DNA from 3 places in the Sorangium sp. So ce726 genome. Region 1 is predicted to be linked to each of the others. Evidence: riboswitches for the same ligand, from Rfam matches in the RefSeq annotation. Region 1 holds a riboswitch; each other region holds the start of a gene.
The links. Region 1 has a riboswitch for cobalamin ahead of WME79_RS21855 (TonB-dependent receptor domain-containing protein). Riboswitches for the same ligand answer to the same signal wherever they lie in the genome.

Region 1 (10,021 bases):
TGGGCCCACCGCGACGCGGGGCCGTCGTCCCCGTGCAGGACGAAGTCCACGTCCAGCTCGCCGGCCTGCGCGTCGAATCTGCGCACCGAGTACGTGCGCGTGATCGGCCGCCGCGGCATCGGAGGCCACACGGGGCCGTCCGGGCCCAGCGTGGGCAGCTCCGGCGCCGCCTGGTCGCCGCGCGGGAAGAAGACCTTGATGTGCGCGCCGCCGCAGCGCGCGGGGAACCCCGCGATCGCCTCGCCGCCCAGCGTGATCCGCCGCATGCGGGGGGAGATCGCGGTCGTGCGCAGCACCTCGAGGAGGCGCGGCGGGGTGCGCGCCACCGTCCTGGGTGGGGATGTCGCGACCTGATTCATGGTGACCTGTGCCATGGGGAAGCCGTCGTGGGGGCGAGCTCGGCCGGTCAGCGGGCGGCTTCCTGAAGGGGCGCCTCCGCGCGGTGCCGGGGCGCTGGCCTCGCCTCGCGCGGCAGCCGGGTCGACAGGAGCTCCCACCAGTGCCCGAGCGTCGGCAGCTCGGCGAGGTCCACGAACGCGACGTCGATCCCCGCGGCGCGCCACTGCTCGACGAGCGTCATGAGCCGTATCGAGTCGAGCCCCAGATCGAGGATGTTATCGCGATCGGAGATCGCCGAGGGGAGCTGGTCGAGGACCTCGGCCACGTCGCCGCGCAGGCACTCGACCCACGGCGTCCGGTCCTGCGTCCCCCCGAGCGGCGCCGGCGCTGGCATGGCGCGTTGCGGGGCGCTCGCCCGCTCGCGGGGCGCGAGCGCGGCCAGGACGTCGCTCGTCGGCAGCGCGACGCCGCAGCGCTGCGCGACGTAGGCGATGGCCATGTCGTGCTGCTGCCGGGAGAAATCGGCGGTCCCGTCGGTCACGAGGAACGGCTGGACGTCGTTCATGAACGCTTCGCACGCGGTCAGCAGGCACCCGATGTGCGCGTACACGCCGCACACGATCAGCTGATCGCGGCCCCACCGGCGCATGAGATCCAGGAGCTCCGTGCGCTGGAAGGCGCTGTAACGCCACTTGGTGAGCACGGTGTCGGCGCTTCCCGGCGCGAGCTCGCGCACGATCTCGTGTTTGTCGGGCTGCTGCGTCAGCCCGGGTCCCCAGAGATCCGTCAGCAAGCCGCGCTGGGCCCTCGTCTGCTCGGCGGGCTGCTTCGTGTAGACGACCGGGATCCCGCTCGCCGTGCACCGCTCCCGGAGCAGGCGGGCACTTTCGATCAGCTCGACCATCGGCGACGCGCTCGCGTCGTAGAAGCCGAGGAAATATTCCTGCATATCGTGGATCAAGAGGACGGAGCGCCCCGGGTCCGGCCGCCATGACACCCGGCTCTCCGGGAGCTCCTCGGCTCGTGGCATGCGATAGGTCTGGATGCGGGGGATGGCCATGGTCGTTCCTCTCTTCTCTCTCTTCTGGTCGCAGCGCTCCTGTCGATGGAACGGGCCGCGGGCGTCGCTGCGCCGCCTGGGCCCGCGCTGTCCTCTCAGGCGCGCGCTCCCTGCGCGAGCCTGTCGGCGATCCACCGGCGGAGCGCCTTCTTGTCCACCTTGCCGACGCTCGTCGTCGGGAGGGCGTCGAGCCACTCGATGCGATCGGGCACCTTGTACTGGGCGACGCCGCGCTCGCGCAGGAAGGCGCTGATCTCCCTCGCTGGCGGCGGCTGCCCGCGGGCCACGAGGAACGCGCACGATCGCTCGCCGAGGTGGGAGTCCGGCATGGCGACGAGCGCCGCGTCGCGCACCGCCGGGTGCGCGAGGACGTGGTTCTCGACCTCCTCGGCCGCGATCTTCTCGCCGCCGCGGTTGATCTGATCCTTGGCGCGGCCCTCCACGACGAGGTTGCCCTCCGGGGTCCGCCGCACGAGATCGCCCGTGCGGTAGAAGCCGTCGCGCGTGAACGCCTTCTCGTTGTGCGCGTCGGCCCTGTAATAGCCGCGGATCGTGTAGGGCCCTCGCGTGAGCAGGTGACCGACCTGCCCGGGCTCGACGTCGCGGTCGTCGTCGTCCACGACCCGGACCTCGTCGTGGGGCGAGATGGGCCGGCCCTGCGTCTCGATCGCGACGGCGTTGGGGTCGTCGAGGCGGGTGTAGTTGACGAGCCCCTCCGCCATCCCGAACACCTGCTGCACCTTGCAGCCCAGGGTCGGCCCCACGCGGCGCGCGACCTCCGCGGGGAGCCTGGCGCCGCCCACCTGGAGCACCTTCAAGCTCGACAGGTCGTTCCGCGCCGTCCGGGCCGACTCCACCCAGACCGAGGCGAGCGGCGGCACGAGCGCGGTCAGCGTGACCCGCTCCCGCTCGATCCACGGGAACGCCTCGTCCGGGCTGGGGCGGCGGCAGAGCACCACGCGGCCGCCGGCGTGGAGCACGCCCAGGCTCCCGGGTGAGCTGAGCGTGAAGTTGTGCGCGACGGGGAGGACGGCGAGGTACACGCTGCCCTCGTCGAGCCCGCAGATCTCCGCGCTGGCCCGCACGCTGTAGAGGTAGTCGTCGTGCGTTCGCGGGATGAGCTTCGGTACGCCGGTGCTCCCGCCGGACAGCTGGAAGAAGGCGACGTCCCCCGCGGCGGGCTCCGGGAGCTCGACGGGCTCCCGATCCAGGCTGGAGAGCGCTGTGTGCTCGCCCGGCTCGCCGGCCACGAGCACGTGCCGCAAGGTCCTGACGTCGCGCCGGAGCTGGCTCGCCAGCTCGCGGTAGTCGAACCCGCCGTCCCGGTCGGCGATGACGTAGGCGACCGCCTCGGTGTGCTCGCAGAAATACGCGATCTCGGCGCGCCGGTGCGCGGGCAGGGCCAGCACGGGGAGCGCCCCGAGCCGGAACAGCGCGAAGCACACCTCGAAGAACTCCGCGATGTTCGGGAGCTGGACCACGACGCGATCCCCCGGCAGGAGCCCGAGGTGCAGGAGGCCCGCGGCGAGGCGATCGGCGCGCCGATCGAGCTCACCGTAGCTCAGCCGGCGATCGCCGCTGACGAGCGCGATCCGATCCGGGTGCCGCGCGGCCCGCTCGCGGAGCAGGCGCCCGAAGGTCTCGCCGCGCCAGTAGCCGGCGCGCCGGTAGAGATCGGCCATCTCGGCCGGCCACGGAGTCCAGCCGTCGAGCGCCTGCGGTTGCGCCTGCGCGGGCGCCTGCCGGCTTTCCTCCGGAGCGCTCATGCCCGCTCCGGCGCCTGGTTGAGGCCGAGCGCGTTCAGCATCGTCCCGAGCTTGGCGGTGGTCTCGGCGAGCTCGTGCTCGCCGTTCGATCCGATGACGATCCCGGCCCCGGCATAGAGGCGGAGCGCCCGGCCGGCGACGTCGGCGCAGCGGATGACGACCGCCCACTCGCCGTCGCCGCTGGCGTCGGACCAGCCCACGAGCCCCGTGAAGAACCCGCGGTCGAACCGCTCGATCGCCTCGATGGCGTCGCGGGCGCGGTCCGTGGGGTATCCGCACACCGCGGGGGTCGGGTGCAGCGCGGTGGCCAGCTTCATCGAGGAGATCGAGAGATCGCGCAGCTCCCCCGTGAGCCGGCTCGACAGGTGCCACAGCGTCGGGGTCTGCGTGAGCGAAGGCTCGTCGGGGACGCTCAGGCGCCGGCAGAACGGCCGGAGCGCGGCGGCGACGGCGTCGACGACGATCGCGTGCTCGTGCCGGTCTTTCTCGGACGCGAGCAGGGCGATCGCCCGCCGGCGGTCCTCGTCGGGGTCCGGGCTGCGGACCGCGGAGCCGGCGAGCGGATTGGCGATCACCCGGAGCCCGGAGCGGGACAGGAGCAGCTCCGGGCTCGCGCCGATGAGCGTCCGCGCGCGCGAGGTCGGGACGCCGCGCTCGGAGCTGGAGAGCCCCGCGGTCGGATCCGAGAGGTTGGCGGCGAAGGTGTAGCCGTTCCGGTTCTGCTGCGAGAGGCGCTGGAGGACGAGGCGGAGATCGACCGGCTCTCGCACGACCATCTCCAGCATCCTGGAGAGGACCACCTTGCTCAGCGCCTCGGACCGCATCAGGCCCACCGCCGTCTCGACGCCGCGCACGTAGTCGCGGGGCTCGGGGACCTGGCGCAGCTCCTGGATGGTGATCGGCAGGTGCGATCTCGGCGCCTCCGACGTGTGGTTGAGCGGGCCAGCGCTCTGGATCGCCCTCGGCACGATGAGGTGCGCGGGCGACGTGCTGTTGAACGGCACCGCGCCGACCACCATGGGGAGCCCCTGGCCGGCTCTCGACGCCGCCGCGAGCACCCTTGTGACGCGGTCCGCGAGGCGATCGCCCTGATCCGCGCCGTTCGGCTCGAGGATCATGTCGTGTACGCCCTGCGCGAGGAGGGTGCGTGTCGGCGACGCGAAGAAGAACGACGACTCAGGGGTGTATTGCTTCAACAGCTGCCCTGCGTTCACCGCGGGCAGCGCGACAGAGGCCGGCATCGAGATGGAACTCATCAAACACTCCTTGAAGGTGTGGAAATGGGTAGCGGCTGCGGCGGGGCGCCCGCGCCATGGCGCCGGGCCCGTCACCGCGCGACAGCGGCGCTGCTCCCGGCGCTAGCGCCCGGGCGCGGCTCGGCCCCCGCGGCCCGCGCCTTCGGCGCGAGGCGCTCCGCGGGGTCGAACTCGATGGGATGGACGCCCGGCGCGCGGTCCGATCGAGGCACGCGCCGACAGCGCGCGCCGCAGGCCCGTCGCCCGACGCTCGACAGCGCTTCCGGCTCCACGGCGCCGCTGCGCGCTACAGGAGCGCCGGCGCGCGCCCTCGGCAGCCATGGGCAGGCGCGCGGCTGCAAGGAGCCGCGCGCGCTCCGCCAGCGAAGGCGTCGAGGGGCAGAGTCGGCGCGAGCGTCGAAATGGACTCGTCACATTCAGCTCCGATGGGCGTCGAGAGCCACGTGGGCTCGGATCATCGGGCGCTGGACGTCAGGTCTCGGGCCGCTAGATTCTGATAAAGAAAATCAGTTTCAAGTAACTCATGGCACGAGCGCGCAGGACTGTCAAGGGACTCCCGATTCTGTCTCGGGTGTGCGTCGCCGGTGGGCCCGTGGACGGGGCGCTCTGGGCCTTCGCTTCAGCGTTGACATCCTGCGTGACGGGTGCGACGAGTCGCCCCGCCATCGGTGCTCGTCCGGCCATCACCTGGCGAGCTGAAAAGGGAACCCGGTGAGAATCCGGGACTGCCCCCGCAGCGGTGAACGGGAACGACCATCACCAAGAAGCACTGGGCACGCACCAGAGCAGCCTGGGAAGCGGTGATCTGTAGGAGAGCGACCGGCGACGGCCGCAGCGCCCGTGAGTCCGAAGACCTGCCGAAGGTGCGCGCGCCGGTGCGCTGGCGCGCGCTGACCTGAGCCTTCGAGGGGAAGGCGCGCAGGCTCTGGACCACCTCGCACGCGCGCGGTGCCGTAGCCCGTCACGCAGCCCCCTCGCTTCGGCTCTCAGCTCACCCGGAGCAGCGCTGGGTCAACGCGGGCAGGCGGCGCGTGAATGGTTGATTCCTCGGATTGTCGGTCGCGTCGGCGCCGCAGCGCCGGCGTGGCGTGCTGGCTCGCGCTCGCCGCCTGCGGCGCCGTGGCGGCCCTGCCGGCCGCCCGCGCCGACGATCTGCGCAGGCCGGAGGGCGAGAAGGGGGGCGAGCACGCTGCCGCTCCGCCGGAGACGGCCTCGCTGGAGGTGCACGTCGAGGGGGATCGCATGCGCGCGCCCGCGCCGCCCAGGGACAGGTCCGTCGCGGGGTCGGTGCTGACCCGCGAGCGCCTCACCGGCGCGGGGCTCGGGGCGGCGGACGTGCTTCGCACGCAGCCGGGCGTGCTCATCATCGAGTCGGGCGGCTTCGGCGGGCCGGCGACCGCGGCCCTCCGGGGAGCGACCGCCACGCAGACGCCGGTGTACCTCGCCGGCGTCCGCCTGAACGACGACGTCGTCGGGACGGCGGATCTCTCCCTCGTGCCCCTCTGGCTCATCGAGCGCATCGAGATCTACCGCGGCCATGCGCCCATCGAGGCCGACCGCCTCGGCCCTGGCGGCGCGATCTTCTTCGAGCCGCGGCGGCCTTCCCGGACGACGGCCGGCGTGGGCGCCATGGCGGGCTCGCTCGGCGCGCGGCGCGGGTGGGCGTTCGCCGGCGCCAGCGCGGGCCCGGTGAGCGCGATCGCCGGGGTGAGCGCCGAGGCCGCGACGAACCGCTACGCGTTCGTCAACGATCGCGGGACGCTCTTCAACAACACGAGCGACGACACCGTGGAGCGCCGGCAGAACGCCGACGTGCGCACGATCGACGCCTGGGCGCTCGCGCGCGTCGAGCTCGGGGGCGGCGCGATCGTCGACGTGATCGCGAACGGCACAGGCCGCGAGCAGGGCGTGCCGAGGCTCGCGCTCCTGCCGTCCCGAGAGGCGCGGAGCGAATCGCGGCGCGTGCTGACGTCCGTCGTGGCGCGGGTGCCGTTCGGCGGAGAGGCGCAGCACACGCTCGAGGCGCGCACCTCGTTCATCGAGGCGCGGTCGGAGATCCATGATCCCCTCTTCGAGCTCGCGCTGCTCACGCCGGAGCTACGCCTCGCCGGCCGCCGGCTGGAGCAGACGCTCGGGGCGACGCTCTCCTTCGCCGACCAGCTCCAGGTGCGGCCCGTGCTCTCGGTCGCGCGCGAGGGCATCTCGCGCGCGCCGGACGACGTACCGCTCGCGCGCGCGCAGCGCTCGTTCGCGCGCGGCGCCGTCAGCGCGGCGGCGCGCCTCGGCGAGGGGCTCGCGCTGCACGCCCTCGCGAGCGGGGAGTGCCACGCCACCGGGGCGGACCGGGAGCGCCCTTGCGACGTGCTCGTCCCGACCGGGCGGGTCGGCGTGGAGGCGGGGAGCGACCGGCTCCGGCTCCTCGCGACCGTGGGCCGCTACGTCCGCGTCCCGACGCTCGGCGAGGTGTACGGCGTCTCCGGCTTCGTCCACGGCAACGCGGAGCTCGAGCCGGAGTCCAGCGCCACGATCGAGGCCGGGATCCGGGCGCAGACGGGGCGCGGCGCCGTGCTGCGCGGCGCCTTCGTCGATGTGTTCGCGTTCGGGAGCGCTGTCTCCGGGCTCGTCGCGTACGAGAAATCCGGCCAGGGCTACGTGAGGCCGTACAACGTCGGCCGCGCCCGCGTCGTGGGCGCGGAGCTCCTGGCCGGGGTCGAGGTGACCCGGTTCCTCCGCGCCGAGATCGCGGCGACGCTCCTCGATCCGCGGGACACGACGCCGGGGCGGACGACGAGGAACGACATCCTCCCGTTCCGCTCGCGCCTCGTCGTCGCGCCGCGCCTTCACGCCGAGTGGAAGCGCCCGGGCGGCGCCGTGTTCTCGGGCGCGTCGGGCGAGCTCCGGGCCGTGTACCAGTCGAGCCGGTACGCCGATCCCGCCGGTCTCGGCGTGATCGCGGAGCAAGCGACACTCGACCTCGACGCGGAGGCGAGGTGGCTCGGCGGGCACCTCGCGGTGAGAGGTCGCGTCGCGGACCTGCTGGACGCGCGGCGTACGGATGTCGTCGGGTTTCCGCTCCCGGGACGGAGCGTGTTTTTCACACTGGAGTCAACATGGTGAAGATCAGTCTATTTGCGATCGCGATCTCGATTCCGCTCCTCGGGTGCAACGTGGATTCGCCGCCGCCGTCGACGGGCGGCGTCCACGGCGGCGGTGATGGGGACGCGTGTGAGAGCGGCGTCGTCATCGTGACGAGCGACTACCAGTCGACGAACATCGTTGTGTCGGAGCTCGACGGGACCACCCTGTCTCCCTCCTTCGTGTCGAGCGGCTCGGCGAAGCCGGGGCTCAGCCTCGCGCTGTCCGGCGACGTCGATGTCCCGAGGGCGGCGCCGCCGTCCGGCCGCGTGGTCCTGCTCGATCGGTTCGGCACGAACGTGATCACATGGATGGATCTCGAGACCGCCGAGGTGCTCGCGCAGCTCCCGGTCGGGCAGGGGTTCGAGTCGAACCCTCAGGACTACATCGAGGTGGACGCGGACCGCGCGCTCGTGTCGCGCTACGGGAGCAACCCGAGCCCGGGCGTTGAGCCGTTCGACGAGGGCGGCGATCTCCTGATCGTCGACACGAAGGAGTACTCCATCGCGGGGCGCATCGCCCTGCCGGAGGAGGAAGAGGGGCTCCTGCCGCGCCCGTCGGGGATGGCGCGCATCGGTGACGACGTGGTCGTATCGCTCGGCCGGCTCGCCGCGGACCTCTCGACCGCTGGCGAAGGGCGCTTCGTGGGCGTCTCGCCGGGGCAGGGCGCTGTCACATGGACGGTCGACGTGCAGGGGCTCTACGGCTGCGGGCGTCTCGCCGTGTCGCCCTCGGGAGAGCGGCTGGCGGTCGCCTGCTCGAGCCGCTTCAACACCGAAACGATGGAGTACGACCCGGCGACGAGCGACATCGTGATCTACGACGCTCGCACCTCGCCCCCGGAGGAGATCAAGCGGCTCGGCGTGGCCAGGGCGCTCGGCGCCGCGGTCCAGCCCACGCTCGCCTTCGCCTCCGAGGACGTCATCGTTGCGACGGCGTACGCGGGCAGCGCGTCGGCCGGGGACCGCGCCTTCTCCGTGAGCATCGCCACGGGCGAGGTCACGAACCTCGCCGAGGCGACCCAGTCCTACGCCTTCGGCGGCGTCCATTGCTCGCCCGGCTGCGGCGACGTGTGCCTGCTGAGCGACGCGGAGAGGAACAAGCTCCGGCGCTGGAAGGTGGCGGCGAACGGCGCGCTCGATCCGCTGGAGGACGCGACGGTCGACACCGAGATCGGGCTCCCGCCGCGAGGGATCGGCGGGCTCTGATCGGTCCCGCGGGCGGTACGCCGATCGACCTCAGAACGAGGCGTCGAGGACGACCTCCCCGGAGACGCCGACCTGGTACGCGGAGACGCGGCGCTCGAAGAAGTTCGTGACCTCCTGGACGTCTTGCAGATCCATGAACGAGAACGGGTTCTTCGCCCCGTAGCGCTTCGGCATGCCGAGCGTGGCGAGCCGCTGGTCGGCGCAGAACTCGAGGTAGCTGCGCACGTCGCGCGCCGACATGCCCGCCACGCCGGCGCCGAGGAGATCCTCGGCGAACCGGGCCTCGCAGGCGATTGCCTCATCCATCATGTCGACGATCGACCGCGAGAGGCCGGCGTCGAAGAGCTCGGGCTCCTCGCGCCGCGCCGTGCTCACGACCTCGAAGGCGAAGCGCATGTGGGCGCTCTCGTCGCGGAAGACCCAGCTCGTCCCCGCGGCGAGCCCGTGGAGCAGGCCGCGCGAGCGCAGGAAATACACGTACGCGAACGCGCCGAAGAAGAAGAGCCCCTCGACGCACGCGGCGAAGCAGATGAGGTTCAGGAGGAACCGCCGCCGCTCGGCGCGCGAGTCCAGCCGGCCGAGCGACTCGACGGAATCGAGCCACCGCATGCAGAAATCGGCCTTCTGGCGGATCGAGGGGATGTTCTCGACGGCCGCGAAGGCGCGGTGACGGTCCTCGGGATCGGGGATGTACGTGTCGAGGAGCGTCAGATAGAACTGGACGTGAAGCGCCTCTTCGTAGAGCTGCCGTGACAGGTACATCCGCGCCTCCGGGGCGTTGATGTGCCTGTACAGGTTGAGGACGAGGTTGTTCGCCACGATGGAGTCTCCCGTGGCGAAGAACGCGACGAGGCGCTGCACGAGGTGCCGCTCCGCGTCGGTCATCCTCCGCAGGTCGGCCACGTCCGTGGAGAAATCGACCTCCTCCACGGTCCACGTGTTCTTGATGGCGGCGCGGTACATCTCGAAGAAGGCCGGATAGGCCATCGGGCGCAGCGTGAGGCACTGGCCCGGATCCAGGAGGCGCGCGGGGCGGCTGACGCGGCTCACTGGCAGGCCTCGCACGCTGCGGGGTTCTCGAGCGCACACGCCACGTCCGCGGCCGCCTTCTCCGGCGGCGCCTGCCCCAAGCCGCCCTCGCGGCGCGGCGCGGGGCCGCCCTCGGTCGTGCGGTCGGGCGCCTCCACGGTCGCCTTGGCGATGCGCGTCGCGGGGCGCGATCGCAGGTAATAGGTCGTCTTGAGCCCCTTCTTCCAT
Region 2 (10,021 bases), 5.5 Mb from region 1:
GCTGCGCCGCGCCGGCGGCGGCCGCGCTCCGGGCGATCCCGAGGGCGGCGGTGATGCCGGTGTCGGTGGCGATCACGAGCGCGCGGCCGGAGAAGCCCGGCGCGAGCCGCAGCTTGCCCCAGGGGCCGCTCCACTCGAGCTCGGCGCCGATGGCGATGTCGTTGAGCACGTTCGAGCCCGGCCCGGCCCCGATGCGCTTCACGGCGATCTCGACCGTGCGCTGCTCGGCGTCGCTGGAGAGCAGCGAGTAGGCGCGCTTCGCGAGCCTGCCGCCAGGCAGGGTGACGCCGGTGTTGATGATCACGTACTGCCCGCCGGCGAAGCCGAGCTCCGCGCCGTCGACGCGCTCGAGCCGGAGCAGCCGGGCGGCGTCGCCGAGCGGCGTTGCGTGGGCGATCCTGATCTTCGGGTTGCCTTGTGTTGCCATGACGTCACTCCTGTCTTCCCGCGCACTCTGCACGACGCCGCGGGCCGCGACCACGGCGCATGCAGCGCGTCTCGGTCGCCGCGTCAGCCATCGACACGGCTCCATACGCTCGCGCGGCCGGATTCGTCGGCCACGAGCAGCGAAGCGCCGCTCGCATCGACATCCAGGGAGCGCAGCTCCCCGCCGTGGCCCGCGAGCGGTCCCAGAGGAGCGGCGTCGTCGAGGCGGTACACGTGCGCCTGCTGATCGGACCACGTCGCCAGGACGATGCGATCGCCGCGCCAGAGGAGCTCGGAGTTCGTGTGCGGAGCGCCATGGAGACCGCGCAAGAGACCGATGCGCTCCCCCGTGAGCGCGTCGAGCAGCCATGGGACCTGGTTGTCGCTTGAAATATTGCGCGTCGTCGCGAGGATGCGCGACGGCGTGATGAAGTGCGGCATGCGCGCCAGCCCGCTCCAGCGATGCTCGGCGACGAGCGCGCCAGCTCCGTCGTGGATCGCAAGATAACCCTCGTCTCCAAGCGCGAACCGCGCGCCGTCGGGCGACACGCTGACGCGTGATTCGCCGCGTTCGGACAGCGTGCGCCTGCGCGTGCCGTCGCGGAGGAAGATCGCTGCGCCGTCCCCCGCCCGCACCAGGGCGTGGCCGTCGGGAAACCACGCGACGTGGCGCCTGTGACGGACCGTGGACGCGGTATCGCCGACGTCGTCGAGCTGGCCGACCCTCGCGCCGTCGCTCGTGCGGCGGATCACACCCGAATTCGCATCCACGAGGAGCGCGCCGTCCGGTGAGGCCGACCAGCGCGCGTCTTGCTCGGGAAACTCCGCGATTCGTTGGCCGCTCGGCAGCGCGATCAGCCAGGTGGTGCTGCTCCTGCGCTGCACGACGAGGCGCCTCGCGGTCGCGATGACGTTGTCCACGCTCGCGCGCAGGGTACCCTCGGCGAGATACGCCCCGGCGTCGATGCGCTCGATCAACGCTCGTCGCACGTCGACGCGCACCAGGCCAGCGACCGAGGCCAGGATGACGCCGTGCCCCGACGTCGCCGCGTAACGGAGGTTGTCGGGCGGGACACGCGCGCGTGCGATCGTGGTCAACGTCGCCCCATCGACGACGTGAATCGCGTTGCGGAAGTAGACGATCCACGCGCCTTCGGCGCGAAAGAGGTCCATCGCCTCGCCGTCGGCGAGCTCGGTAAGGCAGCGCCCGTCCTCGGCGTCATGGACCCGGAACGATTCGTCGAGGACGCCGATGGTGCGCGCTGCCGGGCCCCACGACGCTATCCCGACAGGGCCCAGATCAAGGACGCTCGCCGGGGTGAGGCCGGCGGGCCGCACAGGCGCTCCCAGCGCGCGCCCGGAGGCGCCCCCTCTGGCGGCGAGCAAGAGCGATCCATCGGCGTCGAGCGCGATGAGCCGATCCTCCGCCACCACGACGGTGCGCAAGGTCCCGAGGCCGAGGTCGAGCTCCTCGAGCACATCACCGCCATCGGGCGAACGCCATGCGAGCGTCCCGTCGCTGCGGCCGATCACCGCGGCATCGCCGTCGCACCCGACCGCCACCGCGCGTGGATCGTCGATCGGGATCCGCGCCACCTGATTCCCGTCGTGGTCGAACCGAACGATCGCCTCGCCGCGAATGAGGAGCCAGGGGAATGCGAGGTCGACGCCCCCCCATTGCTCATCGACGAGAGCGTGGTCCGGCGTCACGCGTCCGATCCCCTCGGTCAGCAGGAGATCGGTCCTGATCAGGCAGCCGCTGTGACCGACAGCATGGATATCCACCTCATCGCTGTACGCGAGGTCATCCCAGGACAGGCTCGCAACGAGCGCGCCGCCCTTGTCGAGCCGATGGACGGTGCCCGTGGCGCCCACGACGAGGACGCCGCCGTCAGCGAGAAATCCGATGCCGTGGATGCACGGCGAATAGACGTCGGCGGCGCCATGGGGGACCTGTGGCGGGGCGTAGGTGAAGTGGTCACGCGCCCAATCGCCGACGTGCGCCACCTGATCCTTGGTGCCTATCGCGAGCCGCCCGTCCGTCGCCAGCGCGAGCGCGCTCACGTTCGCTTTCATGCGACGCGCGCCGAGGGGAGTCACCCCGTCGAGCGCCACGCCCGTCACGTGCTCGCCGTGGGCGATCGCGATGCCGCTCGGCCCGATAGCCCAGCGCGTGCCGCGCTCGCGCCTGAGCGCGCGTCCGTCATCGAGATCGATGATCAGGAGCACGGCGCCGTCGACGCGGGCGACGAGGCGGCCGTGGGCCGCCCCGATGCGATCGACGCGCTCGTACCTTGCGAGAGTTCGCCACATGAGCCCTCAGGTGGACGGCGCGCGCTTCACTCGGCCGGGTAGATCTCGTGCACGAAGTCGTGCATCTCCTCGAGCTCCCGGTAGAGCCGGCCGAGCCCGTCGACCTGGGCGCGCAGATCGAGCTCGACCTGCTTCGTGAGGATGAGGAGCGAGCGCAGGTAAGGCAGCTTGGCGTCCCCTGGAGGGGTCTTCGCGACCTTCTCCTGGAGCTCCACGAGCGACCCCTCGAAGAGGCGGGAGAGGTTCTTCAGGTCGCCGGCGCGCAGCATCGCCGAGACCGGCCCGGGCTCGGCGGCCGCGGCGCCGAGCTCGGCGAGCTCGTGCGCGCGCTCGCCCGGATCGTCGATCCCCAGGATGTTCATGAGCCCAAGGCGGAGCGCGGCGATCTCGTGACAGGCCATATCGGTTCTCTCCTATCCATCCTTCATTGCATGATGTCGTCGACGAGCCGGGCCACCAGCCGGTCGCCGAGCAGGTGCTCCTCGACGAGGTCCTTCGCGTCCTCCTCGCGGACGCCGCGGTACCAGACCCCGTCGGGGTAGACGGCGACCGTCGGCCCCTCGCCGCAGCGCCCCATGCACGACGTCCTCGTCACGCGGATCTGCTGCTGCTGGCCGGCCTGCTTCACGAGGCGGCGCACCGACTCGAGCAGCGCCAGGCTGCCGCGGTCGACGCAGTCGGCGTTGCCGCAGACGAGCACGTGCTTGCGCAGCGAGCGGTGGGCGTGCGGGTGGTTCGACGCCTGCGTGTGCGTGAGCGTGTGGCGCACGCTGTAGAGCATCGCCTTGAGCCCGCCGACCTCCCGGGCGAGCCCCGGCAGCGCGGTGCGGTACATGCACGTGTCGCAGGGGAGCGGCGCCTCGCCGGCGAACGCCTGGCGCGCGCGCTCGTCGATCAGGCCCTCGAGCGCGCTCGACCGGCCGAGGTGCGGCGCGAGCGACGCCCGGATCCACGGGTACGTCGACGAGAAGCGGTCGACCTGCTCGGCGAGCTTCGTCATGAGCCGCCCGGCGAAGAGGAAGTAGGGGACCACCACGACGCGCTCCGGCCGGTGCCGCGCGACCCGCTCCAGCGTCTCCTCGACCGAGGGCCGGGTGATGCCGATGAAGGTCGGCTCGACGAGCTGGAGCCCGCGGCCCTCGCCGATGAGGCGCGCCGTCTTGCAGAAGTCGCCGTTCGCGTCGGGGTCGCTCGACCCGCGCCCCACGACGACGAGCGCCGATCGGGCCCGCGCCGCCGGGTCGGCCGGCAGCGCGGTCGCGGCGCGCTCGAACGCGAGCTCCGCGAGCGCCGGGTGCACGCCGAGCGGCCGCGCCGCCGAGAAGCGCACGCCCGGGTGCGCGGCCCGCGCCCGATCGAGCGCGAGCGGGATGTCGTTCTTCACGTGCCCCGCCGCGAACAGGAAGAGCGGCACGACAGCCACCCGCGACGCCCGCGCCGCGAGCGCCGCGAGCGCGTCGGCGAGGTGCGGCGTCGCGAGCTCGATGTAGCCGTGCTGCACGGCGATCCCGGGCCGCGCCGCGGCGTAATCGGCCACGATCGCCTCGAACTCGGCGTTCGACGCGGCGTCGCGGCTGCCGTGGCCGATCAGCAGGAGACCGTCGTCATGCACGCGAGCGCCTCCTCCAGGGTGAGCGGTAGGCCCGCGCCGCCCCGCGGCGGCACGGGGGTCATCCGGGTCCAGAGCTCGGCGACCCACGGCCGCCGCACCCGCGCCCGCGCGAGGAGCTCTCCCCGCGCGAACACCTCGCGCGGCGGCCCGTCCGCGAGGACGTGACCGTCGCCCAGCAGGACCGCGCGCGTGGCGAAGAGCGGCACGAGATCCACCGCGTGTGTCGCGGTGACCAGCGTGGTCCCCTGCTGCTCGGAGAGCGCGCGCAGCGTCTGGCACAGGGCGAGCTCGCCCTCCGGGTCGAGCCCCGCGGTCGGCTCGTCGAGCAGCAGCACCCGCGGCCGCATCGCCAGCATCCCGGCGATGCACGCGCGCTTGCGCTCGCCGAAGCTCAGCGCCTCGATGGCTCGATCGGCGAGGTGCGCGATCTGCACGGCGGCGAGCGCCTCCTCGGCGCGGCGCCGCGCCTCGGGCGCGGGCAGGCCGAGGTTCCTCGGGCCGAACAGGACGTCGTCGAGGAGCGTCGCGCCGAGCAGCTGGTCGTCCGGGTCCTGGAGCACGAGCGCGGCGCCCGCGGCGACGGCGTCCGAGGGCGAGCCCACGCGGCGGCCGGCGATCTCGACGCCGCCGCCGGGCGCCGGGAGGAGGCCGACGAGCGTCCGGAGCAGCGCTGTCTTGCCGGCGCCGTTGCCGCCGAGCACCGCCACGGACTCGCCCTCGGCGACGTCGAGGTGCACGTCGCGCAGCACGGGCTCGCTGTGCCGGTAGCCGAGCCGGGGGGCGCGCAGCGCGATCGCGATCATCCGGCCTCTCCCGCGGCGACGCTGAGCCCGAGGGCCGCGAGGGCGGCGGCGGCGAACGCGAGGTTCGCGGCGGGCGCGCTCGTCCTTCGGTCAGCGACGGGGAGCTTCCCGTGGTAGCCGCGGAGCTGCATCGCGAGCGCGGCGCTCTCGGAGCGCTCCAGCGTCCGGAGCGCCACGACGCCCGCGACGGCGCCGGCCGAGCGCGCGGCGGCGCCGGGGCGGGTGAACCCGCCGCGGAGCGCGGCGGCGCTCCACGCGCTGTCGGCCGCGCGCTGGAGCACGCCGGCGAAGCGCCGCGTCAGCGCGAGCAGCTCGACCAGGGCCGCGGGGACGCCGAGCCCGGCGAGCGCCGCCTCGATCTCGGCGGGCGCGGCGGCGCCGGCGAGCCAGCGGAGCACCGCGGCCGCCGCGAGGACGCGCGCGCCGATGGCCACGGCGCGGCGGGCCCCCTCGGCCGTGATCGCGTCGACCGGGAACGGCGCGCCGGGGAAGAGCGGCGCCCCCGGCGTGAGCGCGAGCGCGAGCGCCGCCGCGACCACGCCGATCCACGCCGCGGGCGCGGCGGCGCGGAGGACGGCGCGCGCCGGCGTGCCCTGGAGGCGGAGGGCCGCGCACGCGAGGAGGAGCAGCGCGGCCGGGGTGACGGACGAGCGCGCGCCCGCGGCGACGCAGCACGCCGCCACGGCGGCCCCGAGGCGGAGCCGGGCGTCCACGTCGCGGAGCCGCGCGGGGGAATCAGTCCGCACGGAGGCCTTCGCCGCCGGCCTTGCCCGCGGGCGCGCCGGCGCGCTCGACGAAGAGCACGCGCGAGAAATAGCCGAGGGCGAAGCCGGCGAGGAGCCCCGCCCAGAGGAACGCGAAGAGCAGGAGGTCGCCCTCGAGGCCCGCGAACAGCGGCCCCGTGTCGTGGCGCCCTGCGTCCTCGGCGACGCGGCGGACCACGGCCTCGTCGACGCCGTCCCAGGACGCGTTGCCGCAGGCGGCGAGCCAGAGGGAAGCGGCGAGCTGGAGCGCCGCGCGCGCGCGCCGCGCGAGCAGCGCGGACATCGGGCGCTGTCCGAGCCGCCGCATCACGACGCCCTCGGGGCGAGCCGGACGACCTGGAGCCGGTCCAGGATGTCGGGCCGCCGGGCGCGCAGGAAGGCGAGCGCCCCCGCCGTCATGACGCCCTCGAGAAGGCCGAGCGGCAGCTGGGTGGGGACGAAGGCGAGGGCGACACCCGTGAACATGGACGTCACCGACCCCTCGCCCGAGAGCCCGAGCGCCAGCGCGAGCGCCGTGGTGGCGTAGGTTGCCCAGTCCGACGTCACGCCCGCCAGGAACCCCGCGACCCACAGGTTCGCGCCGCAGCGCCGCGCGAGATGGAAGGCGAAATATCCGGTGAAGGCGCCCGCGATGCCCATCGACGCGACGTCGGCGCCGAGCGTGGTGAGGCCGCCGTGCGCGAGGAAGAGGGCCTGGATAAGGAGCGCCACCACGGTGACGAGGACGGTCATCCAGGGGCCGATGAGCACCGCCGCGAGCCCTGTGCCGCACGGGTGGGAGCAGGTCCCGGCGGTCGGCACCGGCACGGGCATGCACGAGATCGCGAAGACGGCGGCGGCGATGAGGCCGACGAACGGCTTGTAGAAGGTGTCCTGCTGGGTGCGGCGCCGGAGCAGGTGGAGGGCGATCGCGACGAAGGGCAGGGCGAGCGCGTTCCAGACGGCGCACCAGCCGAGCGGCAGGACGCCTTCCGCGAGGTGCATCGCGGCCGCGGGCCGGGGCGAGAGGAGCGTCCCTATAGACACGGCGGCGATCGACACAGCGCGGCCGTGAAGACCGATTTCGGCGCTCCGGGTGAAGTCCGCACCCGAACGCCACGAAGACGTGCGCAAGCTGCACCTCGTGGGGGGCTCGGGTAGGTCTCCCGGCTCATGGGTTCAGGGAGCTGATCGAGCTCCCTGCGCTGCGTCCACCTTCCCAGGCCTTTTCCAAGGAGGCCCAGTGGTCTTCGGAGGCAGCTCCCCACTCACGGTGGCGGGACCGCGCCGGTTTTGCACCGGCTTCCCTGTTATGCCCCGGAGGGCACCCGAGGAATGGATTGTCAGGCCGGTGCTCGGTAATCCCGTTTCGCGCCCGGCGTCAAGGACGTCGCGCCCCGATCGCCGAGGAGGTGCTCAGCGGGCGCTGCATGCGGCACGGCATGTCAGACGAGCTTCCCGTCGAGCGCGGGCCAGCTCCGCCTCGCGCGCGCTGCCTTGCGCGTCGGCCTGCGCGTCTTGGCGACGCGATCGCGGGAGCCGGGCGCGCCCACCTGAGGGCGCGGACCGGGCGAACCCGGGTGCGTCGACCCGGGGGCGCGAGCTTCCGCCTTGCGCGGTCCGGCTCGCCGCGGCCCGCCGCGAGCGCCCTCGTCTACAGCGTCGGTGCGGCGGTGATGCCCGCGCAGGTGGGCACCCCGCCCTCGGGGGCGCTGCCGAGGCGCACGAGGCCATCACTGCCGAGGCGCGCCGCGCGCCCGTCGGCGCCCCATCGAGCAGACATGGACGCGCCGGCGAGCGATCGAGGCCCTGTGATGCGATGGCCGAGAAATTGACCCAGACGCATCATGCGAAGAGTCGTCGAGCACACGTCTTGAATTATGTCCGCCTTAGATAAAATCTGTTTACTTTATCGCCGCGAGGGTCCAGCGCCTGTCGCGGGCTGCGCCCGCATGGGGTCTCTCGTGCGCTTGAATACAAGGCGCCGGCGCGTTCTTTCCGCAGTGTGCTTTGTTCGTCCTGGCTCTTTACTCGGGAGCAGGTGTCCGGTGTACGGCCCGTTGCCTCGTGGCATCTCTTATTGAAGAGATGGGGGATTTCGTGTTCGCTCGTCTCGGAATGCGAGACGAACGCTGCGCTGAGCGCTGTCTTCGGTGGAGGGGTATGCCCGGCTCGAACGTGAATTCCCGCAGAGCTGGTGGTTGTGGGTCGCGCGCCCGCCTGGCCGTCTTCGCGCCTTGAGCGCTCTGCTCGCTCGGCGTGCAGGCGTTGCACTTTGTTATCGACAACGCGCTTGCGGATGCCACAATCTGACTACCGCATGCGCACCGGCGCGGACCCCCCAGCCCGGAGCGCATGCGGTCTTGTTTCTTAGCACCGTGACGGACGTTCAAGACTCCGGCGCGGTGTCCCTGCCGCGGTCATTCTGGGCCCCCCTCCAGCGTGATGCGCGGTATTTTTTTGCCGTCGAGCGCGGTTCGCGCCTTCGGAGCTCTCACTTCCCGGTGAACGTGGCCTGCGATTTCGCCAGGAACGCTTTCATTCCAAGCTGTTGATCATCGCTGCCGAAGAGCGCGGCGAAGGCCTGGGCTTCCAGCTCGTTGGCGGCGGCGAGGTCGAGGCTCTCGCCGCGCAGGAGGACGCGCTTGGCGGCGGCGACGGCGAGCGGCCCGCGCGAGGCGATCTTGAGGGCGGTCTCGCGGGCGCGCGCGAGGAGCTCGGTCGCCGGGAAGACGGCGTTGACGAGCCCGATCGACAGCGCCTGCTGGGCGGTGATCATGTCTCCTGAATAGACGAGCTCGCGCGCGCGTCCGGGCCCGACCCGTCGCAGCAGCCGCTGGGTCCCGCCGAACCCTGGGATGACGCCCAGGTTCACCTCGGGCTGGCCGAGTTTGGCGCCTTCGGCGGCGTAGATGAAGTCGCAGGCGAGGGCGAGCTCGCAGCCGCCGCCCAGCGCGAAGCCGTTGACGGCGGCGATCACGGGGAAGGGGGCAGTCTCGATGAGCTCGGCGAGCCGGTGGCCTGCGTCGGCGAACCGCTTCGCGGCGATGCTGTTCATGGCCGCCATCTCCGCGATATCGGCGCCGGCGACGAACGCCTTGCCGGCGCCGGTCAGCACCGCCGCGCGGACCTCGTTGCCGTCGGCGGGCGCGAGGAGATCGCGGAAGGCCGTGGTGAGCTCGCCGAGGACGGCGGGGTTCAGGGCGTTGAGTTTGTCGGGCCGCTGGATGGTCACGGTGGCGACGTGATCCGCGCGCTCGACGGCGACGAACTGGAGCGTACCGCGAGCAGGGGCCCCCGGCTGCTGTTCTTGAGCGGTCATGGAGCGTGGTTAGCAGCGCCCCGCGCCGGGGGGAAGCGCCTGCCGTGGGCCATGGAAGGCGTCATTCCGTGTCCGCCCGATCCCGCTGTGTCGAGGCCGTTGCCGAGCCGACGAGCGAGCGATTTCCAAGCGAGCGATTTCCAAGCGAGCGATTTCCAGAGGATGTCACGCGTCTGTTCCGGGACACGGCCCGTCGCTCGACGATCCGAACTCATCGATTGAGTGCGGGTGCGCGCGACGTGACGCCCCTGTCGCGAGCCCGCGTGCGATCGTAGTGAGTCGAGCAGACCGCCCGTCCTCCGAGCCGCACACCCGTATTCGCCTCGCGCGGCTACCGTCGTCGCTCCCCGTCATCATCCCCCCTGGATCCCCCCTGGAGAGAGCCAGGGAGGGAGGGGGTGCCGCGCGGGGGGCCGGCGGGGTAGGGCCCCACGAACCCGAGCGCCGGCCCGCTCCCTGCGACGCCCTCCCGGACCGGCCCCGCCGTTCAGCCGGCCATAGCCCCCCAAAAGGCGCGAGTTCGTGGGAGGGGCCCTACCCCGCCGGCCCCCCGCGCGGCGCCCCCTCCCTCCCTGGCTCCGCAGCAGCCGCCTACACCGCCCGCCCGCTCTTCTGCCCCTTCTCGTCGTACACGTAGAACCCCCGCCCGCTCTTCTTCCCGTACCACCCCGCCGCCACCAGGTTCCGGAGCAACGTGGCCGCCCGGTACTTCGAGTCCCCGAACTCCCGGTGCAGCACCTCCGCGATCGACAGCACCGTATCGAGCCCGATCAGGTCCGCCAGCTCGAGCGGCCCCATCGGG
Region 3 (10,021 bases), 4.6 Mb from region 1:
ACCGTCGGGGCCGTAGAGGGCCGTGATGATGACGTTCGCCCAGAACATCGAGCCGTCCTTGCGCACGCGCCAGCCTTCGTCCTCGAAGCGGCCTACGCGCCGCGCTTCGGCGAGCTCTGTCTGTGGCCAGCTCCGCTCGATCGCCTCGGCCGGATAGAAGCGCGAGAAGTGCGAGCCGATCACCTCTTGCGCGGAGTATCCTTTGATCTGCTCGGCGCCGGCGTTCCACGTGATCACGCGCCCCTCGGTGTCCAGCATGAAGATGGCGTAGTCCTTCACGCCTTCGACCAGCATGCGGAATTGCAGATCGGCGCCGAGCCCCGTCGGATCCATGCGGCACAGCCTACAGCATGGTTACACGTTCGCCATGCCATGCTCTCCCTTCCTGTCCTGCTCTCCGCGTCCGCGAGCCGTCATCGTGGCGGCCGGCAGCGGCGAGTGACGAGCACAGCAATGGCCCTATGAGCCGGCCTCGAGGGCGCCCGCTGGCGGCCGCGCAGGGCAGCCGCTACCCGCTGGAGCGGTTCGAGAGTGCAAAGACGGACTCATCGATTGTGGAGCCATCGAACGTGTCCAGTGCGAGCCACCCGACCTCGAGGGCACCGGGTTGATCTTGCCAATCAGCTCCGGGAGCGCGCGGCGCCGATCCGTTGCCGACGCCCGGTGGCTCACGCTCGAGTTGGTGTGCGTGCGTGTCGCGGGCGAAGAAACGCCGGTGTATCCTGGCCGGTGTACGCTGAGGCCGCCGCGAGCATCCCCGCCGCGACCGCTCCAGAACGAGCACGATCATGCATCCTGACCCCTGGCACCTGGTCACCAGACAACCGGACTACGTCCTGGCTTCCTGGCACCAGATCTTCTGTGTCATCTGGCGCCGCGAGACGACCGAGGACGGCGCGCGCCACCTGAGGGACGCGTGCGCGGAGTTCGCGAAGAAGCACCCGCGCGGCATAGGGCTGCTCACCCTCGTCGAGAGCGGGGCGTCGTTGCCGCCGGCGCCCGCGCGCAGGGCGATCGCGAGTTTCCTCGCGGAGGCGAGCGCAACCATCAGGTGTTCAGCGGTCGTCTTCGAGGGCTCGGGGTTCCAGGCGGCGATGGTTCGCAGCGTCGTGACAGGGCTCACGCTCATTGCCCGCCAGCGTTATCCGCACAGGGTATGTGACATCCGGGAAGCCTGGCAGATGTTCGCAGAGCTCCTGACCGCGGCGTCGGGCGACGCGGTGAGCGAAGCCGCGTTCCGGGCGTCGCTCGACGCCCTGCGCGAGGACCTCCGCCGGACATGAGCCGGCGCCGCGCCTACTCCCAGTACAGCGTCGCCCGCCCGATCGCCGTGAACGGCCAACCCGGCGAGTAGTGGATCCCGGTGACCGCGGCCGGCTCGTACCGCAGCCGCGACTCGCTCGCGAACTGGACCTCGCGCCACGTCGTGTCGAAGAGGTTCTGGATGTCCACGGCCACCTCGACGTTCTTCCACCGCAGCCCGGCGTTGGCGTCGACGACCGTGAACCCCTCGGCGGTGAGCGACTCGTCCTCGGTCGCGGGCCGCGCGCCGATCGCCTTGACCCGCAGCGCCGCGAACGGCGTGAACGCGCCGAACGTCGGGCGGACGCCGACGCCCGCGGTCAGCGTCTGGGTCGGCGCGAGGGCGACCGCGCTCGCGTTGCCGGCGTTCTCGCGGAAGCGCGCGCGGGTCAAGGTCGCGTCCACGTCCGCGAAGAGCCAGCTCCTGAGCCGGTAGCGCCCGCCGATCTCGATCCCGTAGCGCCGCGTCTGCCCCGACGCCTCGGTCTCGCCCGCGTCGCCGCTCCAGACCAGCTCCGAGTCCAGGTCGAGCAGGAAAGCGGCCCCGCTCAGGGACAGGCCGCGCAAGGGCGCGACCCGCACGCCGACCTCGTAGCCAATCGCGGGCGTGATCAGCGTCGCCGCCCCCTCGCCCAGCACCGCGCCCTGCGCGTCGTTCGAGTGGAAGCCCCGACCGAAGTGGGCGAAGAGATCGACCCCCTCGGCGGGCGACACGATCGCCGTGAGCTTCGGGAGCAGCTGCATCTGTCCCCGGGCGCCGCTCGACCTGTTCCCTGCCGCCTCGAGGTCCTCGCCTGGGTCGTCCACGTTGACGTCGATCCACTGCCCGCGCGCCCCGAGCACGACGCGGAGCCAGCGCCGGAGCCGGGCGTCCTGCTCGACGTAGACGCCGATCTGGCTCTCGTCGACGTGGGTCCTGCTCTTCTCCTCGATCCGCTCGCGCGCCTCGTCGTGGTGGAGGGACTTGTCGATCGCGTCCGCGCGGATCTGCGCGCCGAGCGAGGTCGTGAACCTCGCCCCGCCGAACTCGTATTGCCTGCGGAACCGGAGATCGGCGCCCCCGACGGTGCGGTCGTCGTTCTGCTCGATCTGATCGCCGTGGACGGGGTCCTCGCTGAAGAACGTGAAGTTCGAGTACAGCGTGAAGCGGTAACGGACGAGGTAGGCCAGCGCGCTCAGATCGGCGTCCCGCCACGCGGTCGAGTAAGCGACGGACGCCATATGGCGCTCGGTCGCCCCGCCCTCGGTCGGATCCACGGCGCCGAAATGGTCGATGCACGGCTGTCCGAATGCCGAGGGCGGCGGGTTCAGGCCGCCCTGCTCGCCCTCGCCGCACACGGCGCGCGCGGGGATCTGGCCGGAGCCGTGCCAGGTCGATCCGTACGACATCCATGTCATCTGGACCTTCCCGGTGTTGCCGAGATCGTGCGTGGCCCGCAGGTACACGTTGAAGCGCTTGAGCCGCTCCGGGCTCAGGAACGGCCCGTCGTTCCGGTAGATCTCCGCCGCGGCCACCGCGCGCCACGCGTCGCCGAGATCCGGCGAGGCGATGACGAGGCCGCGCTGGATACCGTACTGCCCCAGGCTGACCTGCGCGTAGCTCTCCTCGAGCTTCTCGGCGAAGCGCAGGTTGACGGCGCCCGCCGTACCGAAGTCGCCGATGCTCGCGTAATAAGGCCCCTTGTAGCCGTCGAGCCCTGTCACGAGCTCCGGGATCATGAAGTAGAGATCGGTGAAGCCGTGCCCGTGGCCGTGGCTGACCATGTTGACGGGCACGCCGTCGACGAAGAAGGCGACGTCGGTCCCATGGTCCGCGTCGAACCCGCGGAGGAAGTACTGGTTCGCCTTGCCGCCGCCCGCGTGCTGCACGGCGAAGAGCCCGGGGACCGACTCGAGGATGTCGCCCGGCCGGAGCCTCGGCCTGAGCTCGAGCTCCCGGCGTCCGACGGAGACGCGCGACGCGGCCTCGCTGCCCGGCTTCTCCGCCTGGATCGTGACCTCGATCGCGGCGTCGCCCGCGGGCGCGCCCTCACCGGTGGGCGCTGCAGCGGCGGCCTCCGGCGGGGCAGCGGGCGCCTCGGGGGTGTCGCCCTCGGCGCGCGCGGGCCGCGCGGCGGCCAGCACCATGGATAACGCGGCGAGCAGATGAAATGGATGGCGGTGCCCGTGGCTCGTCGTGACCGTCTCGCGCAGCATTCGTGTCCTCCTTCGCCGCAATCGCGCGGAGCGGCGTCGGGCCGCTCGCGTCGAGCTCCGCGAGGACGAAATGGCTGGCCATCGCACGGTGCGCTGGACCGACCTCTCGCCCCCACGGGCGACCGGAAGGCGACGCGGGGGGCGGTTCGGTATCCGGGACGTGGCAGAGGCAGAGCTGCACCGGCTCGGACCTCACCGCCTCCCTCGAGGCTCCCAGGTCGAACCGGCGCCGGATGTCTCCCGCCGCCGGGCGCTGGCAGGTCTTCGGGCTCGCGAGCGCTCCGGCCTGGCCGGCTCCCTACTGTCCACCGCTTCCCAGCCCTCGGCGGGCCAGTGCATGGGGTGGAGGTCGTTCTCGCTTACCGCTGCGGGGCAGCCCCGGAATTTCACCGGGTTCCCTCTTCGGCCCAGGCGAGCGCCCGGGCACCAGCACGGCGCGCACCCTATGGCCGTGCGCCTTCGGCTGTCAATCGCTAGCGCTCCCCTCGCCCGCTCGGCGCGCCCGGGCTCATCCGCGCCACGCGCGCGCCTCGCGCTCTCCATCCAAGCGCCCCAAGCGCCTCGCCGGGCGGCTGCCGTGCAGGCCGAACGTTCGGGCTCTAGCGAGGATGGGCTCGCTCCTCCGTGGGTCGCGTGCTACACGGCCGCCGCCGTATATGCCCCGTAATGATCTCCGCAATATCGCCATCGTCGCCCACGTCGACCACGGGAAGACGACCCTCGTCGATCACATGCTGCGCCAGTCGGGCGCCTTCCGAGAGAACGAGGTCGTGGCCGAGCGCGTCATGGACTCGAACGACCTCGAGCGGGAGCGCGGCATCACCATCCTCGCGAAGAACACCAGCATCCGGTACCGCGGGGTCAAGATCAACATCGTCGACACGCCCGGCCACTCCGACTTCGGCGGCGAGGTCGAGCGCACGCTCATGATGGCCGACGGGGCGCTCCTCCTCGTCGACGCCGCCGAGGGCCCGCTGCCGCAGACGCGCTTCGTGCTCTCGAAGTGCCTCCAGCGCGGCTTCCCGATCATCGTGGTCATCAACAAGATCGACCGGAGCGACGCGCGCGCACACGAGGTGCTCTCCGAGGCGTTCGACCTCTTCTGCGACCTCGAGGCGAGCGACGCGCAGATGGACTTCTCGACGCTCTACGCCGTGGCGAAGCTCGGCCAGGCGAAGCGAGAGCTCGAGCACGAGGCGAAGGACCTCGAGCCGCTCTTCGAGACCATCCTCGAGCGGGTCCCCGGCCCCTCCGGCGACCCCGACGCGCCGCTCCAGGTCATCGTCTGCAACACGACCCACGACGACTACGTGGGCCGGCTCGCGGTCGGCCGCGTGGTCCGCGGCACCGCCCGGTCGGGCGCCGACGTCGCGCTCCTCACCGAGGACGGCCAGTCCCGCGGCTACGTGAAGATGCTCTACGTCTACGAGGGGCTGAAGCGGGTCCCGGTCGAGAGCGCCGTCGCAGGCGAGGTGGTCGCCATCGCGGGGCTCGACTCGGTCACGATCGGCGACACGATCACGGATCCCGCGCACCCCGAGGCCCTGCCGCGCATCGTGGTCGAGGAGCCGACGATCAAGATGAAGATCGGCGTCAACACGTCGACCTTCGCCGGCAAGTGCAAGCAGTCGAAGTTCCTGACGAGCCGTCACCTGAAGGAGCGGCTCGAGCGCGAGGCGATGAAGAACCTCGCGATCCGGGTGGAGCCGACCGAGGTGCCCGACACGTTCGTGGTGCTCGGCCGCGGCGAGCTCCAGCTCGCGATCCTCGTGGAGACGATGCGGCGCGAGGGGTACGAGATGCAGCTCTCGAACCCCGAGGTGGTGACGCGCGAGATCGACGGCGAGGTGATGGAGCCGCTCGAGCTCGTGGTCATTGACGTGCCGGACACCTACGTCGGCATCGTGACCGAGCGCCTCAGCACCCGGCGCGGCCGGATGGTGAAGATGACGAACCCCGGCTTCGGCCGCGCCCGCCTCGAGTTCCGGGTCCCGTCGCGCGGGCTCATCGGCTTCCGCGGCGACTTCCTGACGGCGACGCGCGGGACGGGCCTGCTCAACACGATGTTCGACGGCTGGGCGCCCTGGGGCGGCCCGATGATACGCCGCCCGACCGGCGCCATCGTCGCCGATCGCGCCGGCGTGGCGACCCCGTACGCGCTGCACCACCTGCAGCCGCGCGGGATGTTCTTCATCGTCCCCGGCGTCGAGGTTTACGAGGGGATGATCATCGGCGAGCACAACCGGCCGAACGACACCGACGTCAACGCGATCAAGGAGAAGAAGCTGTCGAACGTGCGCAACCACGGCAAGGACGAGAACGTCCTCCTGGCCAGCCCGCGGCTGCTCACGATCGAGACGGCGATGGAGTGGATCGACGGCGACGAGCTCGTCGAGGTCACGCCCGACGCGGTGCGCGTCCGCAAGAAGGTGCTCGCGTGCAACCGCCGGGAGCGCCGCGAGGACGCGATCGAGCAATCGCAGGCGGTGGAGTGAGCGGCGGGGGCGCGCGGAACGTCCGACGCGCGCCCCTGCCGTGCCTGCCGCGCGATAGGATGCCCTGATGAGAACGACGCAGCTCTTCGCTTTCCTGGCTTCGCTCGTCGCGCTCTCGGGGGCGGGCGCTTGCGGCGGGGCGGTCGTCGTCGACGGGCTCCCCGGGAGCTCCGATGGCGCCGGGGGCGCTGGCGCGGCCGTGGGCTCGCAGTCGGCGAGCTCCGGCGGGCCCTCGATCGAAGAGCAGAAGGCCTCGTGCGATTTCTTCTGCTCGCTCTTCGACGGCGTCACGTGTCCGGAGCTCCGGTGTCGCGAGCAATGCGCCGACCTGCTCTCCGAGCAGCGCCCTTGCAACGCGCTGACCGCTCCTTTCTTCGACTGCGCGGGCGAGACCGTCGCCTCCGCGGACCAGATCCCCTGCGCGTTCCTCGCGCCGTCGATCGCGTCGCTCTTCGATTGCCTGAGCGGGCGCGTTTCGGAGTGCACGACCGATTTCCTGCCCCCGACGTGCGATGCGCCGTTCGAGGCGCTCAGGGCGTGCCAGCGCGATCAGGGCCGGTAGCGGGGGCGCTCGTGGCCTGACGCGCGCGGCCGCGCGCCGGGATCGAGGGCGCTCCGGAGCGGCCCGAGGGCGTCGACGACGAACGTGACGAGCGCCTTCACGCGCGGCACCCCGCGCGTATCGCGGTGCACCCCGAGCCACAGCTTGCGCCCTGGCGGCGGCGAGGGCGGCGAGAGCAGGCAGAGGCCGGCGGTCGCGTCGCCCAGGTAGCGCGGCAGGCAGACGAGCCCGACGCCGGCGGCCCCCATCGTCGCCTGGGGCTCACGGCCGTTGGTGCGTGCGGCGACGCGGGCCTTCGCGGCGACGGCGCGCACCCATGACAGGTCGGCGATCGCCGGAGGATCGTCGTTCATGGTGACGAGGGAGTGGCCCGCGCACTGCCGGTCGAAGTCCGGCGGGCCGTGCTCGGCGAGGTAGGCCTCCGATGCATAGAGGCCGAACCCGATCCGCGCGACCTCGCGCTGGAAGACCTCGTGGTGCTCGAACGCGGCGGGGCGCAGGGCGATGTCCGCTTCCCGCCGCGGCAGGCTCAGCCACCGCGCGTCCGCGACGAGATCGACGGAGATGGCGGGATGGCGCGCGAGGAACGGGACGAGCATCGGCCCGAGGACGCGCGTGGCGAGCCACTCGGACGCGGTGATACGGAGGTGGCCTCTCAGGCCAGCGTCGCGTCCGGCGGCGGCGCGCTCGGCGGCGAGCGCGTCCTGCTCCATGCGCTCGGCGTGGCCGAGCACGCTCTCGCCCGCGGCCGACAGCGCGAACCCCGACGGTGAGCGCTGGAAGAGCCTCGCCCCGAGGCGCCGCTCGAACGCCGCGACGCGCCGCCCCACGGTCGGCTGGGTGACCTTCAGGACGCGCGCGGCGGCGGAGAGGTTGCCGTGCCGCGCGACGGCGAGGAAGTAGCGCAGATCGTCCCAGTCGAGCATGGCTCCGGGGCGCGGGGCGCTGCTGCCGGAGAGCGCTCCGCGCCATGCAAAGGTGCATGGCGAGTCTACGTCGATGGTGGATCCCCGGGCAACGGTGGACCGCGCATGCTCTCCCGCGTGCGTTCCCGCACCCGCGCACTCGCGCTCTCGCAGGTCGCGTGGTTCACGTCAGATGATCTGATGGAGGCCGGCATGTTGACGAATCGTCGTGAGTTTCTCCACCGCGTGACCGGTACGGCCGCGGCGGGCTTCCTGGGCTCGGCCCCGGCCGGGACCACCTCCTGTGCCGCGCAGCATGGGCCGGCGCCGCCGCGGCCAGCAGCAGGATCAAAGATCAGGGCGGTCGCCTTCGACGCCTTTCCGATCTTCGATCCGCGGCCGATCGCGGCGCTCGCGGAGGATCTCTGTCCGGGCAAGGGGGCATTGCTGAGCGAGGCGTGGCGCACCCGGCAATTCGAGTACACGTGGCTCCGGGTCGCGTCCCACGAGTATGCCGACTTCTGGCAGGTGACGGCGGATGCGCTGGTGTTCGCCGAGCGCGCGCTGGCGCTCGATCTCGGGGAGGAGAAGCGGGCGCGGCTCCTCGGCGCGTACCTCGATCTCCGGGCGTGGCCCGACGTGATGCCGGCGCTCCGGGCGCTGAGGGGCGCGGGGATCCGGCTCTCGTTCCTGTCGAACTTCACGCCGAAGATGCTCGGGGCCGCCATCGAGGGCTCCGGTCTGGCAGGCCAGTTCGAGCACGTGCTCAGCACGGACCGGGCAAGGACATACAAGCCGGATCCTCGCGCGTACCAGATGGCGCTCGACGCGTTCGGCCTCACGCGCGAGGAGATCGCGTTCGTCGCGTTCGCGGGCTGGGACGCCGCGGGGGCCCGGTGGTTCGGCTATCCCACGTTCTGGGTCAACCGCCTGGGCCTGCCGGCCGAGGAGCTGGGCGTGAGCGCCGACGCGACGGGAGCGAGCCTCTCGGATCTTGTGGAGTTCGTGAAGGAGAGGGCGTGACCGGCGGGGCCCCGCCGCCTGTGCGAACAGCTGGTCCCAGGGCTCCCGGCGCGCCTCACGGCGGCGAGGTCACGGCGCTGCGCATGACGCGCAGGGAGTCGCGGGCGAACCGCCCCTGGACCCGGCGCGCGTAGGGATAGCCGAGCCGGGCGAGGAGGTGGTTCGGCCGGGAGACGGCGAAGATGTCGTAGGCGACCTCGCCGGAATGCTCGTTGTGCTCGACGAGGAAGCGCTCCTCGCCGCGCTCGCCGTGCTCCTCGAGCGTCCCGTAGGCGAAGCCGAACCGGCGCACAGGGCCGCTCGTCTCATCGACCGTGTAAACGATCTTGCACGCGTTGAGCCAGTGAATCCCGAGCACGCGGACGAGGATCACCACGGTGACGCCGGCCTTCAGGGGAGCGTCGGGATAGCAGAGCTCGACCCAGCCGAGCCGGAACTGCGCCCAGCGCCGCATCGCCTCGACAGCGCGGTCGAAGAGCGCGGCGCCCTGGCCGAGCACAGCGCGGTGGTGGTCGACGTTGAAGCCGGCAGGCGGCCGCGGGCGGCCATCGCCGGCGCCGGTGCACCCGACCTCCGTATACGAGGGCGGCCGCCCCGCCTGGCGAGCGAGGAAGGCGCGGATCGCGGCGTCGGAGGGGCGGGCGCGGGAGAGCACGAGGAGCAGGATAACCGATCACGGAGACGCGATCTCCCGCGCCCCGTCGTGAGATCTCGCGCAGTTCGCGATCCCTCCGCCTGTCTCGGAGTGAGCGAGCGCCGTGATACCGCCGCATCACTCGCGGATGCGCGTCGTCGTGTTGTAGCCGCCCGGCGCGAGGGGCGACAGCTTCTCCAGCCAGATCTGCTCGAGCAACGTGAGCTCGTCCGCCAGGGAGAACCCCGGCTCGTCCTTCTGCTTCACGATCTCGAGCACCTCGAACGTGAAGGCGTCGGCGCCGTGCTGCTTCCAGTCCTGCTGGAGCTCCTGGTTCGAGTGGCCGCCGATGGACAGCATGAAACGGTGCTTGTTGAGCGGCCCATGCAGGTTGGTGCTGCTGCCGAGCAGCACCTTGCCGTTCACCTTGTTCTTGACCTGGAAGATGCCCGCCTGCTTCGGTGTCTCGAGGTACTTCCGCTTCAGCTCCTTGCGCGTTTCCATCGTGTTCGCTCCCGCCTTCCTCGTCGCCGCCTCGGGCGTCTTGGCCCCCGCCTCAGGCGTCTTGACCCCTGCCTCGGGCGCCCTGGCGCCGGCCTCGATCAGCTCATAAAACTGGCCATCACGCGCCATGTAGCCCTCGTCCACCAGCATGCGCCGGATCGTGCAGTGGTCGGGATACACGGCCTGGATGATCTCGTTGACCTCACGCTCCCGGTAACGCCGGCCCGCCTGGAACTTGCCCAGGAACTGCTCGAGCACGATGCGCTGCTTGCGCCACTGCTTTGGCAGCTGGACCAGCACGCCGCCGCGGAAGAAGCTGCGCAACACCTGGCTCCGGGAGCGCTCCGCGCGCCGCCGCTCGGGGCTGCTCGCGGCCGACGGCAGCGCGACGAGCTCCCTC

Region 2: linked by a shared signal. The riboswitch ahead of WME79_RS01360 (energy-coupling factor ABC transporter permease) and the one ahead of WME79_RS21855 (TonB-dependent receptor domain-containing protein) in region 1 are both predicted to bind cobalamin.
Region 3: linked by a shared signal. The riboswitch ahead of WME79_RS04820 (TonB-dependent receptor) and the one ahead of WME79_RS21855 (TonB-dependent receptor domain-containing protein) in region 1 are both predicted to bind cobalamin.

The regions. Positions count from the first base shown of each region.
Region 1 is NZ_CP150349.1:5,846,266-5,856,286, reverse strand. It holds gene WME79_RS21875 (siderophore-interacting protein) at 1-359, opposite strand, end outside; gene WME79_RS21870 (isochorismatase family protein) at 407-1,399, opposite strand; gene WME79_RS21865 ((2,3-dihydroxybenzoyl)adenylate synthase) at 1,495-3,165, opposite strand; gene dhbC (isochorismate synthase DhbC) at 3,162-4,421, opposite strand; cobalamin riboswitch at 5,071-5,297, shown strand; gene WME79_RS21855 (TonB-dependent receptor domain-containing protein) at 5,505-7,538, shown strand; gene WME79_RS21850 (hypothetical protein) at 7,532-8,764, shown strand; gene WME79_RS21845 (ribonucleotide-diphosphate reductase subunit beta) at 8,795-9,751, opposite strand; gene WME79_RS21840 (ribonucleoside-diphosphate reductase subunit alpha) at 9,811-10,021, opposite strand, start outside.
Region 2 is NZ_CP150349.1:347,970-357,990, forward strand. It holds gene WME79_RS01325 (FAD-dependent oxidoreductase) at 1-427, opposite strand, end outside; gene WME79_RS01330 (WD40 repeat domain-containing protein) at 511-2,739, opposite strand; gene WME79_RS01335 (DUF3209 family protein) at 2,766-3,140, opposite strand; gene WME79_RS01340 (CbiX/SirB N-terminal domain-containing protein) at 3,164-4,351, opposite strand; gene WME79_RS01345 (energy-coupling factor ABC transporter ATP-binding protein) at 4,327-5,154, opposite strand; gene WME79_RS01350 (CbiQ family ECF transporter T component) at 5,151-5,900, opposite strand; gene WME79_RS01355 (hypothetical protein) at 5,890-6,201, opposite strand; gene WME79_RS01360 (energy-coupling factor ABC transporter permease) at 6,225-6,938, opposite strand; cobalamin riboswitch at 7,037-7,244, opposite strand; gene WME79_RS01365 (hypothetical protein) at 7,552-7,680, opposite strand; gene WME79_RS01370 (enoyl-CoA hydratase/isomerase family protein) at 8,392-9,219, opposite strand; gene WME79_RS01375 (3-hydroxyacyl-CoA dehydrogenase family protein) at 9,811-10,021, opposite strand, start outside.
Region 3 is NZ_CP150349.1:1,293,344-1,303,364, reverse strand. It holds gene WME79_RS04830 (hybrid sensor histidine kinase/response regulator) at 1-333, opposite strand, end outside; gene WME79_RS04825 (hypothetical protein) at 789-1,283, shown strand; gene WME79_RS04820 (TonB-dependent receptor) at 1,297-3,498, opposite strand; cobalamin riboswitch at 3,737-3,944, opposite strand; gene typA (translational GTPase TypA) at 4,107-5,993, shown strand; gene WME79_RS04810 (hypothetical protein) at 6,061-6,555, shown strand; gene WME79_RS04805 (LysR family transcriptional regulator) at 6,543-7,481, opposite strand; gene WME79_RS04800 (haloacid dehalogenase type II) at 7,674-8,483, shown strand; gene WME79_RS04795 (DUF1990 family protein) at 8,539-9,138, opposite strand; gene WME79_RS04790 (metalloregulator ArsR/SmtB family transcription factor) at 9,256-10,021, opposite strand, start outside.